One region of the Lelliottia sp. genome, then DNA from elsewhere that is predicted to be linked to it. Evidence: predicted binding sites of a transcription regulator. Region 1 holds the regulator's gene; each other region holds the start of a gene.
What was found. The regulator LexA, encoded in region 1, represses DNA repair genes until DNA is damaged. The targets are predictions, from matches to a motif close to TNCTGTATGTACATACAGNA.

Region 1 (5,111 bases):
TTTGCCATCAGCAGAGATACAGCAATGCTAACCACCGAAAATTTAAAAGTTTTTTTCACAGTATGCCCGTCTTATAGTGTTATTAAACAACCCCCCGCTATTTACGCCCATACGGGAGCGAACTATTGCTGTGAATAGGAACCAAAAGACCTGCTATTTCCTTAAGTTAAATCACCCAACTGGCCTATTGTATTTGTGACGGCCCTCAATATTTATAGAAGAGGATATTATTTTCGCCCAGGTTTTCCGTCATGGGGACCAAAAAACTGCGGAGGATGGTCGACCCAACGGTCTTCTCGAGTGGCGGCATACATCGGATTAAGCGGGTAGTAGATACGGTTGTGTTTTTTGTTCGCTTCCCCTACCACCAGCAGTCGTACATCCTCGTCGGTGTTGTTGATAAAGGTATGGCACACGCCCGTTCCGGCAGGAAAACCGACGCTGTCCCCTGGCTCCAGCTTCCACAGATAACCGTTGATCCACACTTGCGGATGACCTTCAATAACGTGGATAAACTCTTCCTCGTCACTTTCTGCATGCGGATAGGAAGTGCGACGACCCGGCGGTAAGCGCTCATGATGGATTCCAATACGCCTTAGCCCCATTTTGCGAGCCAGCGGCGCGCCAATTGCAAACCGTTCTTCACTGTCCGGATACGTCGAATCGTCAGCACCTTCGACGTCGCGCCAGTGTTGAATGCAGTCAGGTCTTCTCATTGTTTAACTCCCCATATTGCGTTGCGTCAGGTATAGCACACCGCGTGGGATCTCGGCGTTTTTAACAGAACATGATAAAGTGGGGGTTTTCCGGCCTACTACTTTTCGAGGTGCAAATGGATAAGACCACAACGCAGGAGCTGCTCGTGCAAGCTGAAAAGCTCTGCGCGCAACGCAATGTGCGCCTGACCCCGCAGCGCCTTGAAGTTTTGCGTCTGATGAGCCTGCAACAAAACGCGATCAGCGCTTACGATTTGCTTGATCTGCTGCGTGTTAACGAGCCGCAGGCTAAACCGCCGACGGTTTACCGTGCGCTCGATTTCCTGTTGGAACAAGGCTTTGTGCATAAAGTGGAATCGACAAACAGCTACGTGCTTTGCCACTTTTTCGATCAACCGACGCACACATCTGCGATGTTTATCTGCGACCGATGCGGAGCCGTGAAGGAAAAAGCGGCGGAAGGGGTAGAAGACATTATGCATTCGCTGGCGGCCAAAATGGGCTTTGCGCTACGTCATAATGTGATTGAAGCACATGGCTTGTGTTCAGCCTGTGTGGAGGTGGAAGCGTGCAGCCATCAGGACGCGTGTCAGCACGATCATTCAATTCATGTAAAAAAGAAGCCGCGCTAAAATGCAAATCGGGCGGCCTTTAAGCCGCCCTCAGGGATAGTACGTCCTTGTACTTTCGGGTAGAACTTTTCGCTACGGAATTGCCTACCAGCGATAATCGTGACGTTTTTCCCAATCACCGACCTCTTTCTCGGCCTGATCTTTCTGGTAACCGTAACGTTCCTGAATTTTACCGACCAGTTGGTCACGCTTACCTTCGATAATAGTCATATCATCGTCAGTCAGCTTACCCCACTGCTCTTTCGCTTTACCTTTAAACTGTTTCCAGTTACCGCCGATTTCGTCTTTATTCATAATCATGTCCTCATCGTTCGGTTATCACGTAAATTTGTATCGTCCGTTACGTTCATTTCCTGCTGGACGTGATAATAATTGTAGATAAGGATTCGGCAGTCGTTTCGATATTCAGAATCTTTAACCATTTTGCCAAAAGAAGCCGCTACGAGAACCAGCTATTTTTGCGCCAGTGACGCCGCCAGATAACCCACAGCGACAGGCCTCGCAGAGCAAGAAAGACAGCTAATGCCAGCCACAAACCATGGTTCCCCAAATAGGGAACGGTGAGCAAGGTCAAACCGAAACCCGCCGCGGCGACCGCCATGCTGTTGCGCATTTCCGCGCCCCGGGTCGCACCAATGAACATGCCATCCAGCAAATAACACCAGACACCCACCACCGGTAAAACCACTTGCCAGAAAATGTAATGACGAGCCAGTTCACGCAGTTCAGGTAATGACGTCAGAAGGGCGACAATATGCCCACCAAAGAGAGCGTAAATCAGCGCAAACACCAGCGCGACCAACCCGGACTGACGACAGGCAGCACGCCAGACTTCCTGTAATTTTCCGGCCTGCCGCGCACCGTATGCCTGCCCCGAGTGGGCCTCAATGGCATAGGCAAAACCATCCAGCGCATAAGCGGTAAACGTTAGTAGCGTCATCAGCACCGCATTGACCGCAACGATTTCAGGCCCAAGACGCGCACCCATTACGGTCATCGCACCGAAGCATAGCTGGAGCAACAGAGAGCGCAACATGATGTCGCGGTTCAGCGCCAGCAGCTTGCGCATATTGCCCCGCCAGGCATTTTTCAGCATCGCGAGCGAGACACCACGCATCACCAGCACGCGTTTGACCATCCATAAGCCGATAAAGAACGTGGCATATTCCGCGACAACGGTTGCCAGTGCGGCACCCTGCACATTCATATGCAAACCTATCACCAGCCACAGATCGAGAACGATATTCAGGACATTCCCCACCACCAGCAAAATGACCGGGGCACGGACATATTGCACACCGAGTAGCCAGCCAAGCAGAACGAGGTTAGCGAGTGATGCAGGGGCACTGAGCCAGCGAATCTCCAGAAAACGGCGCGCCTGTTCCAGCACGGCTTCGCTGCCACCGACGATATGCAGCGCCAGATCGATTAGAGGTGTACGCAATACGACAATCAGAAGCCCGGCACCTAACGCCAGGATCAGCGGCTGAATCAGCGCCCGCCCAAGGCGAACGGGATCTTTCGCGCCAAAGGCCTGGGCGGTCAGTCCGGTCGTGCTCATGCGCAAAAACAGGAGCAGCATAAAGAGGAAGCTGGTCGCCATCGCACCAATCGCGATGCCACCTAAATAGACTGGAGAATCAAGATGTCCAATGACGGCCGTATCCACCAGTCCAAGCAAAGGAACGGTGATATTGGAAAAAATCATTGGCAGCGCAAGACGCCATAATGCCTTGTCTGAAGTTGTCAGCAGAGACATAGGAAATTACCGGAAGCAAGATAAGACAGTCAGGCTGCGAGGATGACGCAGCCTGTCAGAGAGAAATTACAGCCATTCACCGTTGCGGATAACACCAACCGCCAACCCTTCGATAGAGAAGGTTTGCTCGCGCAGATCCACCACAATAGGAGAAAACTCACTGTTTTCAGGCAGAAGTTGCACGGTGTTACCCTGTTTTTTCAGGCGCTTAACCGTGACTTCGTCGTCAATACGCGCAACCACAACCTGTCCGTTGCGCACATCCTGAGTTTTATGTACTGCCAACAGATCGCCGTCCAGAATACCAATATCCTTCATGGACATACCGCTAACACGCAGTAAGAAATCTGCGCTCGGCTTAAACATACCCGGATCAACCTGATAATGGCCTTCAATGTGCTGCTGTGCCAGCAACGGCTCACCCGCCGCAACGCGACCGATAAGAGGGATGCCCGTTTCTTCTTCCACCAGTAAGCGGATACCGCGTGACGCGCCTGAAACAATCTCAAGAACGCCTTTACGTGCCAGCGCTTTAAGATGCTCTTCAGCGGCGTTTGGTGAACGGAAGCCCAGGCGCTGTGCGATTTCCGCACGCGTGGGTGGCATTCCCGTCTGGCTGATGTGATCCCTGATGAGATCAAACACCTCTTGCTGTCTGGCCGTTAACGCTTTCATTCCGCCCCCTGGGTGTATATACAGTTATGCTGTGAGTATATACAGTCAAAGGCGAATTTGGAATCAAAAACTGCACAAAAAACCAGAGACTTATTCGATTCCTGAAAGCTTATCGAAAATGTGACCAAAGGAGGGTGACCCAGGTAATGGCAGCGATGATAATCGCCAGCAGTACGGCGGCAGAGCCCATGTCTTTCGCACGACCAGAAAGCTCGTGGAAATCAGAGCCAATACGATCAACAACGGCTTCGATAGCGCTGTTGAGAATTTCCACTATCATCACCAACAGTACTGAGCTAATGAGAAGTACGCGGGTAATAGCATCAACATCAAGGAAGCACGCGATAATCACGGCAATAATTGCGGCAACGCCTTCTTGCCGGAAGGCGGCTTCATTTATCCATGCCGCGCGGAAACCTTTCCATGAATATCCGGCAGCTTTGATGATTCGGGTAAACCCAGTGGTATTATTGGCCATTAAAAGAACCTTTTATTAAATTTAGCGTCAGTAACAAGGGCTGCGGCGGGTTTCGCAGCAGCCTGAAGTATGACGGGTAACAACAGAAATCTTGCGCGCTTTCTGTTATCCTTGCGCCGCAATTGCATTATTAACCAGAGGCTTTACATCGTTTATGTCCGGCTGGCCACGAATTTACTACAAATTACTTAATTTACCATTAAGCGTACTGGTAAAAAGTAAGTCTATCCCGGCGGAACCCGCGCTGGAATTAGGGCTCGATACCTCGCGCCCTATTATGTACGTTTTGCCTTATAACTCGAAGGCAGACTTACTCACGCTGCGCGCCCAATGTCTGGCGCACGATTTACCAGATCCTTTGGAACCTCTGGAAATCGACGGCACCCTTCTCCCTCGCTATGTGTTTATCCACGGCGGGCCGCGCGTGTTTACCTATTACACGCCGAAGGAAGAGTCCATCAAACTGTTCCACGACTATCTTGATCTGCACCGCAGTAACCCCGACCTGGATGTCCAGATGGTGCCGGTGTCGGTGATGTTTGGTCGTCGTCCAGGGCGTCAAAAAGGCGAAGAGAATCCGCCATTGCGCATGCTTAACGGCGTCCAAAAATTCTTTGCGGTGTCATGGTTGGGTCGCGATAGTTTTGTTCGTTTCTCGCCGTCTGTGTCGTTACGCCACATGGCTGATGAGCACGGCACCGATAAAATTATTGCCCAAAAACTGGCACGCGTTGCGCGTATGCATTTCGCCCGTCAGCGTTTAGCCGCTGTGGGGCCACGTTTACCCGCGCGTCAGGATCTATTCAACAAACTGCTGGCATCCAAAGCGATTGCTCGCGCGGTTGAAGACG
Region 2 (5,111 bases), on a different contig from region 1:
CGTCAGGTTGAAATACTCAACGTTCTCAAGCCCAGCATCCTGCATCATCGCTTTTAGGGTGTCCTGATCAGGGTGCATACGGATAGATTCCGCCAGATAGCGGTAGCTTTCGCCATCGTTTGCCACCATTTCACCGATACGCGGTAAAACGTGGAATGAATAGGCATCGTAGGCTTTGCTCAGCGGTTCGATAATAGGTTTGGAGAATTCGAGCACCAGTAAACGTCCACCGGGCTTAAGCACGCGATACATAGAACGCAGCGCTTTTTCTTTATCGGTGACGTTACGCAGACCAAAAGAAATAGTGATGCAGTCAAACGTATTGTCCGGGAATGGCAGGGCTTCGGCATTTGCCTGAACATATTCAACGTTGCCGACAACGCCAATGTTACGCAGCTTTTCACGCCCCATTTTCAGCATGGAGTCGTTGATATCTGCCAGCACTACGCGGCCAGTGTCGCCAACCATGCGGGAGAATTTCGCGGTTAAATCACCTGTACCACCCGCCAGATCCAGCACGGTTTGACCACGACGAACGCCGCTACAATCGATAGTGAAGCGCTTCCACAAGCGATGTATTCCGAATGACATCAGGTCATTCATAACATCGTACTTTGCCGCCACGGAATGGAATACGTGGGCAACCATGTCAGCTTTCTGCGCTTTGGCGACAGTCTGAAAGCCAAAGTGTGTTGTATCTTGTGAATCGTCAACCATCTCAGTGCCTGCTAATCCGTCAAATGTTCGTGAAGTGTAACAGATTGGGCGCGTTTGCCCTACGATTCAACCACCCCGAAAGAATCGGTCTGCCTGCGTTTCGGACGACGCTTGTGCAGCTAAATCGTTGTCTTGATTGCCTGTATTTTGCTCACCTGCCCCGTCACGCAGGCGATATTCTTCGTCCTGAGCCGTGGCCTGCTCCGCCAATTCCGGATTAATCTCGCGCTTGACTTCAACACCCAGGCTGCGAAACGCTTCAGCTTGCGAAAGCAGATTTCCTCGGCCAGACGAGAGTTTTTTCATCGCCTGGCGGTAATTATCCTGCGCTCTGTCCAGGCTTTGCCCAACGGATGACATGTCGTCTACAAACAGGCGCATTTTGTCGTACAGCTTGCTGGCGCGATCGGCAATTTGCTGCGCGTTACGGCTTTGATGCTCGTAGCGCCACAGGTTAGCGATGGTGCGCAGCGCCACCAGCAGCGTAGTGGGGCTGACGAGCATAATATTATTTTTCAACGCTTCGGTGATAAGTTCAGGTTGTCTGTCGAGCGCCAGCAAAAATGCCGGCTCGACCGGAATAAACATCAGCACATAATCCAGCGAGCGTAAGCCTGGCAACTGCTGATAATCTTTTCGCCCCAGCAGGCGAATGTGATTTCGCATGGAGGCGATGTGCTCCAGGAGCGCGGATTCTCGGGTGAAGTCATCTTCGGCATTGAAGTAACGTTCGTAGGCCACCAGCGTCATTTTGGCGTCAATCACCACGTCTTTACCTTGCGGGAGACGCACGATGACATCAGGCTGCATCCGCGACCGAGTGTCGGTTTCTATGCTGACCTGCGTTTCGTATTCGTATCCCTCTCGCAGACCAGAGGCTTCCAGCACGCGGGTAAGCACCACTTCGCCCCAGTTACCCTGCGTTTTATTGTCGCCCTTGAGCGCACGGGTCAGGTTGACCGCCTCTTGCGCCATCTGCGCATTCAGTTGCTGGAGGTTACGGATCTCATGCGCCAGCGTGTGGCGTTCGCGCGACTCCTGGCCAAAGCTGTCCTGCACCTGGCGACGAAAACCATCCAGTTGTTCACGCAAGGGGGTCAGCAAACCATTCAGGCTCTGGCGATTCTGCTCATCAACGCGGCGATTGCTCTGCTCAAAGATACGGTTAGCCAGATTTTCAAACTGCTCGCTCAGGCGCTGTTCGCTGTTGATCATCTGACGGATTTTGTCTTCAGCATGCAGCTGGGTGGATTCCAGACGGGTGGTGACTTCGCGCAGATCGGCTTCTAAAGAGGTGTTGATATCACGCAGATTACGCAATTCGTTGTTGAGCAATTCGCACTCATCACGCCAGTGTGCGCTCTGGGTAAGCTGTTGTTTTGCAGCGCTGAGCTCAGCCACCATCTCTTCACGATCGGCCAGCTGATCGGCTTTATGTTGCGCATGCTGGTAACTGGACATCAGCCAGCCCACACCCGCGCCCACCAGCGCAATCACTGCATAAATTAGGATTGAGATATCCACAACGCCCCCTGCATCAAACCATTACCCGCACAAAATAGAATTGTGCTGTATAAACGTCCAGTTTGAAAGGGGTTTCCTGCGAGGCGCTACGCAAAAAGAAAAGGCCGAACGCGTCGGCCTTTTCTCTGAAAGGGGAAACTAGATCAGGCGGCGAGCCGCTTCAACCACGATTTTCACCGCATGGCTTTCGGTTTTCTTCATGGTTTCTGCATTTGGAATTTCTTGCTGGGTGCGGTTAACGATAACACCCGCCACCATACCGGCACGCAGACCCTGGCTTGCGCACATGGTCAGCAGCGTTGCAGATTCCATTTCGTAGTTCATTACGCCCATGGACTGCCACTCTTCCATTGAACCCTTGAAGCGGTTCACTACGCGACCGGAGAAGGTGTCGTAACGTTCCTGGCCTGGGTAGAAGGTATCAGAAGAGGCGGTCACGCCGATGTGGGTCGTTGCGCCCACGGATTTCGCGGCTTCAACCAGCGCAGTGGTACATTCAAAGTCCGCTACGGCTGGATATTCCATTGGCGCAAAGTGCAGGCTTGCCCCGTCCAGACGCACAGAAGCCGTGGTCACCAGCACGTCGCCGACGTTGATATGCGGCTGAATAGCGCCAGTCGTCCCGATACGCAGGAAAGTACGAATGCCCAGCTGTGCCAGCTCTTCAACAGCGATAGAAGTAGACGGGCCGCCGATACCGGTCGAACACACGATAACCGCTTTGCCATCCAGCTCAGCACGCCAGGTGGTGAATTCGCGATGCGCAGCCAGCTTAACCGGCTTATCCATCAGCGCGGCGATCTTTTCCACACGCTCAGGATCGCCAGGGACGATAGCCAGCGTAGCCCCTTGTAAATCGTTTTTAGTGAGGCCGAGATGAAAAACATCAGACTTAGACATAGGTGACTCCTCTGTGGGTCGGGTTGTCAGAAGAAGTAAAACGGTACTTTACAGAAGCACCGGGTACATTTTCGTGACAGACCTCACCACGAATGAAAATGATTGCAGTTAATTACCATAAAATAGTGACATGAATCACACTAACAAGTTATATCGTTTACTACTGCACAAAAGATAGCCCGTTTCGGGCACTGTGAATTGTTAACTTGAGGTCTATATTTATTTGCACCAACGGGTACGGAGAATACCATGACTCAAAAAACGAATTTTGCACCTGCCGCCGCCCCTCTCGCGTCAACCATTGTTTCAACGTCTGAAGACGCCATCACGGCAGGCGAAACCTCGATCCCCTCACAGGGTGAAAACATGCCCGCGTATCACGCGCGTCCAAAGAATGCGGACGGGCCTTTGCCGATCGTCATTGTGGTTCAGGAGATTTTTGGCGTTCACGAACATATTCGGGACGTCTGCCGTCGCCTGGCGCTGGAGGGTTATCTGGCCGTCGCGCCGGAGCTGTACTTCCGTCAGGGCGACCCCAATGAATACAGTGATATCCCCACCCTGTTCAGCAATCTGGTCAGCAAAGTACCGGATGCACAAGTGCTGGCCGATCTCGATCATGTCGCCAGTTGGGCGGCGCGTAACGGCGGCGATGCGCATCGATTAATGGTTACGGGTTTCTGCTGGGGCGGACGTATCACCTGGCTCTACGCCGCGCACAATCCGCAATTGAAAGCCGCCGTGGCCTGGTACGGCAAGCTGGTTGGCGAAAAAACGCTGAATTCACCTAAGCATCCGGTGGATATCGCGGTCGATCTCAACGCGCCCGTTCTTGGCCTGTATGGTGGCGAAGATACGGGGATTTCGCTGGAGAGCGTGGAGACCATGCGTCAGGCGCTGCGAGCCGCAAATGCCAAAGCAGAAATCGTGGTTTATCCGGAGGCGGGACATGCGTTTAATGCCGATTATCGCCCAAGCTATCACGAAGAGTCTGCCAAAGATGGCTGGCAGCGAATGCTGGCGTGGTTTCGGCAGTATGGCGCGAAAAAGAGTTAAGCCGCTCACAATTTAGCGCACGAAGCACAACGGTTGTTTGACTTTTAAACAGCTTTTGGCCGTTATAAAAAGCACAGGCGTGTCACTACGTTCCGTAGGCAAGACCTGAAGCCCATTTCTCCTCCCCGGGGGAAATGGGCTTCAGGTCTTTTTTTTTGCTCTGGAGACAGGGGCCAGACATGAATCATTTGCAGACAGCACTGGACGTCATCGCCCATGTGGGTGGCGCTGAGAATATCGAACATATCGAACATTGCTCTACCCGCTTGCGGTTGAGCCTGTACGACAACAGCAAAGTGAATGAAACCGCGCTGGCGAAAATTGACGGCGTGCTGGGCGTGCGCGTCAACGTGCAGTGCCAGGTGATTATCGGACATGAAGTGGTTCAGGTTTTTGAGGCGGTGCGTTCTCTGGTCGGCACGACGCAGGGAAGTGCCCACCCACACGCCAATAAACCCAACCGCTGGGCGCAAGCCGTTGATTTTGTGATCAGCGTTTTCCAGCCTTTGGTTCCCGCCATTGCCGGCGGCGGCGTACTGAAATCACTGCTGCTGTTGCTGGATGTAGTGGGTTGGCTCAGCCGCGACAGCTCCACATACAAAGTGCTGGATAATATCGGCTCTGCCCCACTCTATTTCCTGCCAATCCTGGTGGCTATCACCACCGCAACCAAGCTCAAGGTCAACGTGCTGGTTGCCGTCTCAGCCGTTGCGGTCATGGTATTACCAGCGATGACCAAACAGCTGGCCGATGGTGCAGAATTCATGTCCTTCGATCTGCGCAACGTGGCCTATGCCTCGCAGGTTTTCCCGGCCATTCTTTGCGTGCTGTTTTATGCTCAGACGGAAAAATTCTTCAACCGTTACTCACCCGGCGCGCTGCGCATTTTCCTTTCGCCAATGCTGTCGTTACTG
Region 3 (5,111 bases), on a different contig from region 1:
GGATAAAGAAAAAGATCTACGGAACGCGGGAAGAAGCCCGCAGCGATATTTTTGATTACATCGAAATGTTTTATAACAGTAAACGTCGGCATGGTTCTAGCGATCAGATGTCACCGACAGAATATGAAAACCAGTATTATCAACGGCTCGGAAGTGTCTAGATTATCCGCGGCGATTCAATGTTCATCTTTGAATTTTTTGAAATTGGTAAGCTTAATAGATTTAACGCGCACTCTAATCCCCTCAAAATACTGCCAAATAATGGCTTGATGCTCCTCTTAGAAACATTACCTCGCTGACCCACCTGTGTCCACATGCAGTATCGATGTCGCTTTAACTCCTGCGAGTACTGAATAGGTCAAAATATGAGAACTATTCTTGAACAACTTAAAGTCTGCTTCTGGAAAAAAGATGCCCGAGGTAGATGTTCCATCTGCTATGAGCCGTGAGCGAGGAACGGACATCTTTGTCTATAACAGGCAGCATGCTTTAACGATATATAGCATTTTGACTACATAATCTAACCAGTCGGGAAGATATACCGTGCGAAAAATTGTATTCGAAAAGTTTTGTATTCTTACAACTTTTAGCGTTAGGATGTGAGGAGTTGCCCGCCTTTGGGTTGCTACTTACCAAAAATACCAAAGCGGGGTGCTACCCCCGCTTTTTTTGTATCTGACTCTTTTCCTTCAACCGAAGCGGCAACCGCTAATCATTTGCTCTTCATTGATAAGACTCACAGCGATGCTGCAGCACAACATAAGCTGATAGCACATGAGGAAAGCTTACTTTCAGTAGACCTCAAATGAAAATATATTGATCACTGTATAACGCCAGCGTCTTGGTTGGCGCAATACCGACCCCGACTCTTAGTCCGGTGATTTTATACACCCTATCCCGCATCTGATGTCCGAACGTCTCAAGCGGCATACATCCAGCAATACCCGTCAGATTAACAAACGCCTCATCGATGGAATAAATGTCAATCGCGGGGGCCATCTCTTCCAGCGTCGTCATCACGCGCTCACTCAGATCGGCATAAAGCGCATAATTAGAACTAAAAACAGCCACTTGCTGACGGTGAAGATCATCTTTGATCTTAAAGTATGGCGCACCCATTTTGATGCCCAATCTTTTGGCCTCTTCTGACCGAGAGATTATGCAGCCATCGTTGTTCGAGACCACGACCACCGGCTTGCCCAGAAGGTCCGGGCGGAATACCGTTTCGCAGCTGGTGTAGAAGCTGTTGACATCAACTAGCGCGAACATATTTGTGCGATTTCAACGTGTGAGTCACTACGCCGAAGATTTGCAGCTCTTCTTCGGCGTCAAAAATGATGGGAGAAAAGCGCGGATTACGCGGCACAAGCTGCAAAATGGGGCGAACGCGTAGCTCTTTCACCGTAAATTCCCCGGCGACGGCGGCCACAACAATGTCGCCGTGTTCAGGCGTTAAAGCGCGATCCACCACCAGCAAGTCACCGTCAGTAATCCCTGCCCCGATCATTGACTCCCCGCTGACCCGGATAAAGTACGTGGCGCTGGGGTGCTTAATCACCAGTTTATTGAGATCGATGCGATCTTCTACGTAGTCCTGAGCCGGACTGGGAAAGCCACACGACGCGCGCTCCAGGAAGAGAGGTAACTCAATGAGGGTGTTGAGGTCGCACGAAAAAAGATGACTCATAATTGCTTACCTGCAGATAACTGTATATAAATACAGTATTATGAGTTTTAGGTAGGGATCAAGGCACTTTTGGGACGATCACCCAAACACGTTGAAGTTTGTGGGAATTTAGTTTGCAGGGTGAGCGCAAACACGCGCCCGGATGGCGTATCTCTGTTGCTTAACAATGAATCCCCGCCGTTTTGGTAGGCGCGCTTTTGTAAGGTTCGCACCTTGCTGATAGCAGACCTACCGCCTTTATTGTGACGGCAAAATGCGACATAGACTTTTCTGGTGCAAGAGGTTAAATCAACGGCGCGGGTCCGTTTATTCGAATAGGTTTGATGAAAATAAGCCGACAAAAAGGCCCCATAAGGGGTTTTGTGAAACGCTTCAACACAATGAAATAAAAGGATTTATTTCAGGTCGTGTCCACATGTTGACCACATTGATTGATTAAGCCCCGATTGTTCGGGGCTACAAACTCAAGTGGACACAAATATAAAAAAACCAAATTGATAAATACACCTATATCTAAGATGTCACCGTTAAAAATAAAACATGTGATTGGATATTAAGTTATTCTGAGGCCGGATTCAGTTCATGCTCAAGTGGACAGTTTAATTTGAAAATGCCTTCACCTTCTTTTTCGTCAACTCCAGTTAACCATAGATTACACTCACGTTTGTCAGATTTTATTCTGGTACTTTCCCCTATATTTAAGAAGATAGTATCTGAATTGACGTAAATAACAGCACGATTATTATAAACCGAATTAATGCCAAGCATTACTTTACCTGGTATCAACTCAGCAGCAATTCCAAGTTTGAGTTTAATTTCTTTTGTTTCTGGTACATAAGATTCAAGCTCGACTTTCAAATTTTTAATTTTTGCCGAGCATTGCGCTTGTTCTTTAGTAAAATGCTCCGTCATTTCAGTAATTTTTTTCTCAGCTTCTTTCAACTTCACATCACAAGCTCCTATACGACCTGCGTACTCGTCTACTCTAGTTTTTGCGTCATCAAATACACGCCTTTCTGTCGCAGATAATGTCAATGCGTTAGCTGACTGTCTCAAGGCCGAGATTAAATTAGGAGCATCAAGTTGGCTAGAGTTTTTGTATTCCTCAATGATTTCTTTTTGATGTTCTACTTGAGCAGAATTTATTGCATGCCCTAAGGCATACGCACCACCAATAATAGTCAAAGCTATTGGAACTAATACAATAAGTGTGGTGCCACTGATTTTTATCTCCATCTGATATCAATTACCTTTGCAAGTTAATAAAAAATCATTTCAGCCCAGTCAGATTATTAAAACACTCATAGACAAAATAAACACATCTACTCAACGTCTGACATAAACGCATAGCAATATTTTTTTCTTGTGCTCAGATTAACGCCAATGGTGTAGTAAAATCAATCCCTTATGAACTCATTACTGCAACACAATTATGTACATCTTAGAAAATTACTTTTTAAAAAACATATGAAAAAGCCTGCATATGCAGGCTTTTTTTGTTCAGACCCAAGTGGTATGTTGCTGACCAGATATTGTAGAGTGCGGCGGTGCTGGCACGACCTCACCCGCCGAAATGATAAAACGGGAAAGGGTTTCGGTCGTGACAAAGGTGCAACTGCAGTTGATGTTAGTGCACTGATGATAACGCTCTTTTGTTATGTCTGAAAAATAGCGACTCGTGCGGGCATGAGCGGCATGAGCGGCATGAGCGGCATTTAGGACAGTGAAACATAATGAGCACCTTTGAACGTTTCCGATGCAGGCATTTTAGTCAATTTAACCTTATAAAACAAACACATAAATAAATATCAACTTTCTGTGTCTTCGCTTTCGTACTCCACATCCGAAACCTTAACCTCAAGCTCTAAGCCCGTCGTGTAGCCGTTCCCGTTGAGACTGTGCACCACCCGGCTGATTATCCACGCCTGCTCGTCTATCACGCGCTTAAAGCCTTTCACCGCAACCGGCGTTTCAGGAAATAAATCAGCACGGCCATACGCCAGCGAGATTGAAAACTCCGCCACTCCGCGCTGTATTTTGTCCCACTTTGCCTGAGCGGCACGCATCGCCTGCGCCTTTGTGGCGTAGATGGTCGTGAGCTCCAGCACGTTGTCAGCCTCACCGACCATATACTCACCCTCGCGCGCTTCCTGCTCCTTTTTGGCTTTGGTCTTTGCCGTGGTTTTAGCCGCTTTCGGATGCTGTAGCGCGCGCAGGTGCTGCACCTTTGGCTTGCGTTTCAGCTTCACCTTTTGCTTTTGCGGTTTCGGGTCTTTGGTGTGCAACCATTTCGCCGTGACACCGGTGTACGCCTCCCGGTCAGCAATGGCGAACTGATGCCGGTCACCATCACCCCGCTCGATGGTCATTTGCGGGATGGGTTTGCCGCTGGCCGTCATCGCGCTACCCGCTTTCAGGAATAATAATTTCCCGGCTTTCACCGAGACAGACGCCCGTTACGCTCCGCCAGCCTGGACAAAAACGCCGTGTCAGATTCCTGCGTCTGGTCGATATGCGGGATCGCAATGGCTTTCAGGGTACCCGCGGCAACCATTTCAGTCCTGCTGCTTATTTCAGGACTCGCCGGCCTACTGGGAAATATCATTGCCGGTAAGCTTATTGATCGACATATCAAAATACTGGTGATGACGTCACTGCTGCTCAGCGCAGCCGCGCTGGGAATGCTGGGCGTGAAGAGCGGGTCATCTCTTCCGATTTGGTTCACCGGTGCGCTGCTTGCCATCTGGGGAGCAGGAATGGCCATCGTATTCGTTGGCTTACAAACCTGGTTGCTGCGTAGTGCGGGAAATGTGGCGCAGCCCGCTTCAGCCGTCTACGTCGCCATTTTCAATGCCGCGATCGGGACGGGCGCGCTTGTCGGCGGCCTGGTGTCGACAGAAGTCGGTCTTCAGACAATGGCGTTACTGGCGGCGGTCGTCATGGTCTGCAGTTTGGCGCTGATTTGGATGCTGAAAAGCCCGGCGAGACTGAGGTAATGCAGAAGCGGCGCAGCCCATTTTAAATATCGGATAGTGCTGTGTCCGCTACTCACTGTGGAGGGACAACCCTACTCAACTCGCTCACCTTGCAGGAGATTTGAGTAGGAACATGGCTCTGGACTGCAAGCAGAGCGACAGTATTGCAGCAGAGGATCGGTAGCCCTGTTCAGGGCGAGTAACTAAAGGGATAAGGGAAGTTGTTGCCACCTTGATAGAACCCGGCAATCTGCACAGTAAAGCCGCTTTTTTCCAATCCTCTGTTGTTGCCAACACCTATCTTCTCGCGACCCGTCTTACATTGAAAAGCGCCTGATGGAGAATGTCTGTATTCATCTAACCAGGATAATAAAATTCAATTCTTATCCCACTCGGTTCATAGCACATCATATGCATTGACGGCCCTTCTCTGATAAGGGTTGGTTCAA

Region 2: the regulator LexA is predicted to act here: its motif matches at 2,285-2,304, upstream of rmuC (DNA recombination protein RmuC).
Region 3: the regulator LexA is predicted to act here: its motif matches at 1,706-1,725, upstream of umuD (translesion error-prone DNA polymerase V autoproteolytic subunit).

The regions. Positions count from the first base shown of each region.
Region 1 covers NZ_JAZQNX010000026.1:35,375-40,485, reverse strand. The annotation lists gene traF (conjugal transfer protein TraF) at 1-8, opposite strand, end outside; gene ACKI5T_RS14210 (cupin domain-containing protein) at 228-716, opposite strand; gene zur (zinc uptake transcriptional repressor Zur) at 833-1,348, shown strand; gene ACKI5T_RS14200 (CsbD family protein) at 1,433-1,642, opposite strand; gene dinF (MATE family efflux transporter DinF) at 1,788-3,107, opposite strand; gene lexA (transcriptional repressor LexA) at 3,174-3,782, opposite strand; gene ACKI5T_RS14185 (diacylglycerol kinase) at 3,892-4,260, opposite strand; gene plsB (glycerol-3-phosphate 1-O-acyltransferase PlsB) at 4,415-5,111, shown strand, end outside.
Region 2 covers NZ_JAZQNX010000037.1:15,635-20,745, forward strand. The annotation lists gene ubiE (bifunctional demethylmenaquinone methyltransferase/2-methoxy-6-polyprenyl-1,4-benzoquinol methylase UbiE) at 1-717, opposite strand, end outside; gene rmuC (DNA recombination protein RmuC) at 784-2,241, opposite strand; gene udp (uridine phosphorylase) at 2,380-3,141, opposite strand; gene ACKI5T_RS17860 (dienelactone hydrolase family protein) at 3,391-4,197, shown strand; gene ACKI5T_RS17865 (beta-glucoside-specific PTS transporter subunit IIABC) at 4,377-5,111, shown strand, end outside.
Region 3 covers NZ_JAZQNX010000001.1:59,488-64,598, forward strand. The annotation lists partial or broken gene ACKI5T_RS00305 (IS3 family transposase) at 1-161, shown strand, start outside; partial or broken gene ACKI5T_RS00310 (DNA polymerase V subunit UmuC) at 832-1,269, opposite strand; gene umuD (translesion error-prone DNA polymerase V autoproteolytic subunit) at 1,253-1,687, opposite strand; gene ACKI5T_RS00320 (hypothetical protein) at 2,246-2,923, opposite strand; partial or broken gene ACKI5T_RS00325 (ogr/Delta-like zinc finger family protein) at 3,188-3,419, opposite strand; partial or broken gene ACKI5T_RS00330 (contractile injection system protein, VgrG/Pvc8 family) at 3,496-4,232, opposite strand; partial or broken gene ACKI5T_RS00335 (MFS transporter) at 4,225-4,683, shown strand; gene ACKI5T_RS00340 (VOC family protein) at 5,020-5,111, opposite strand, start outside.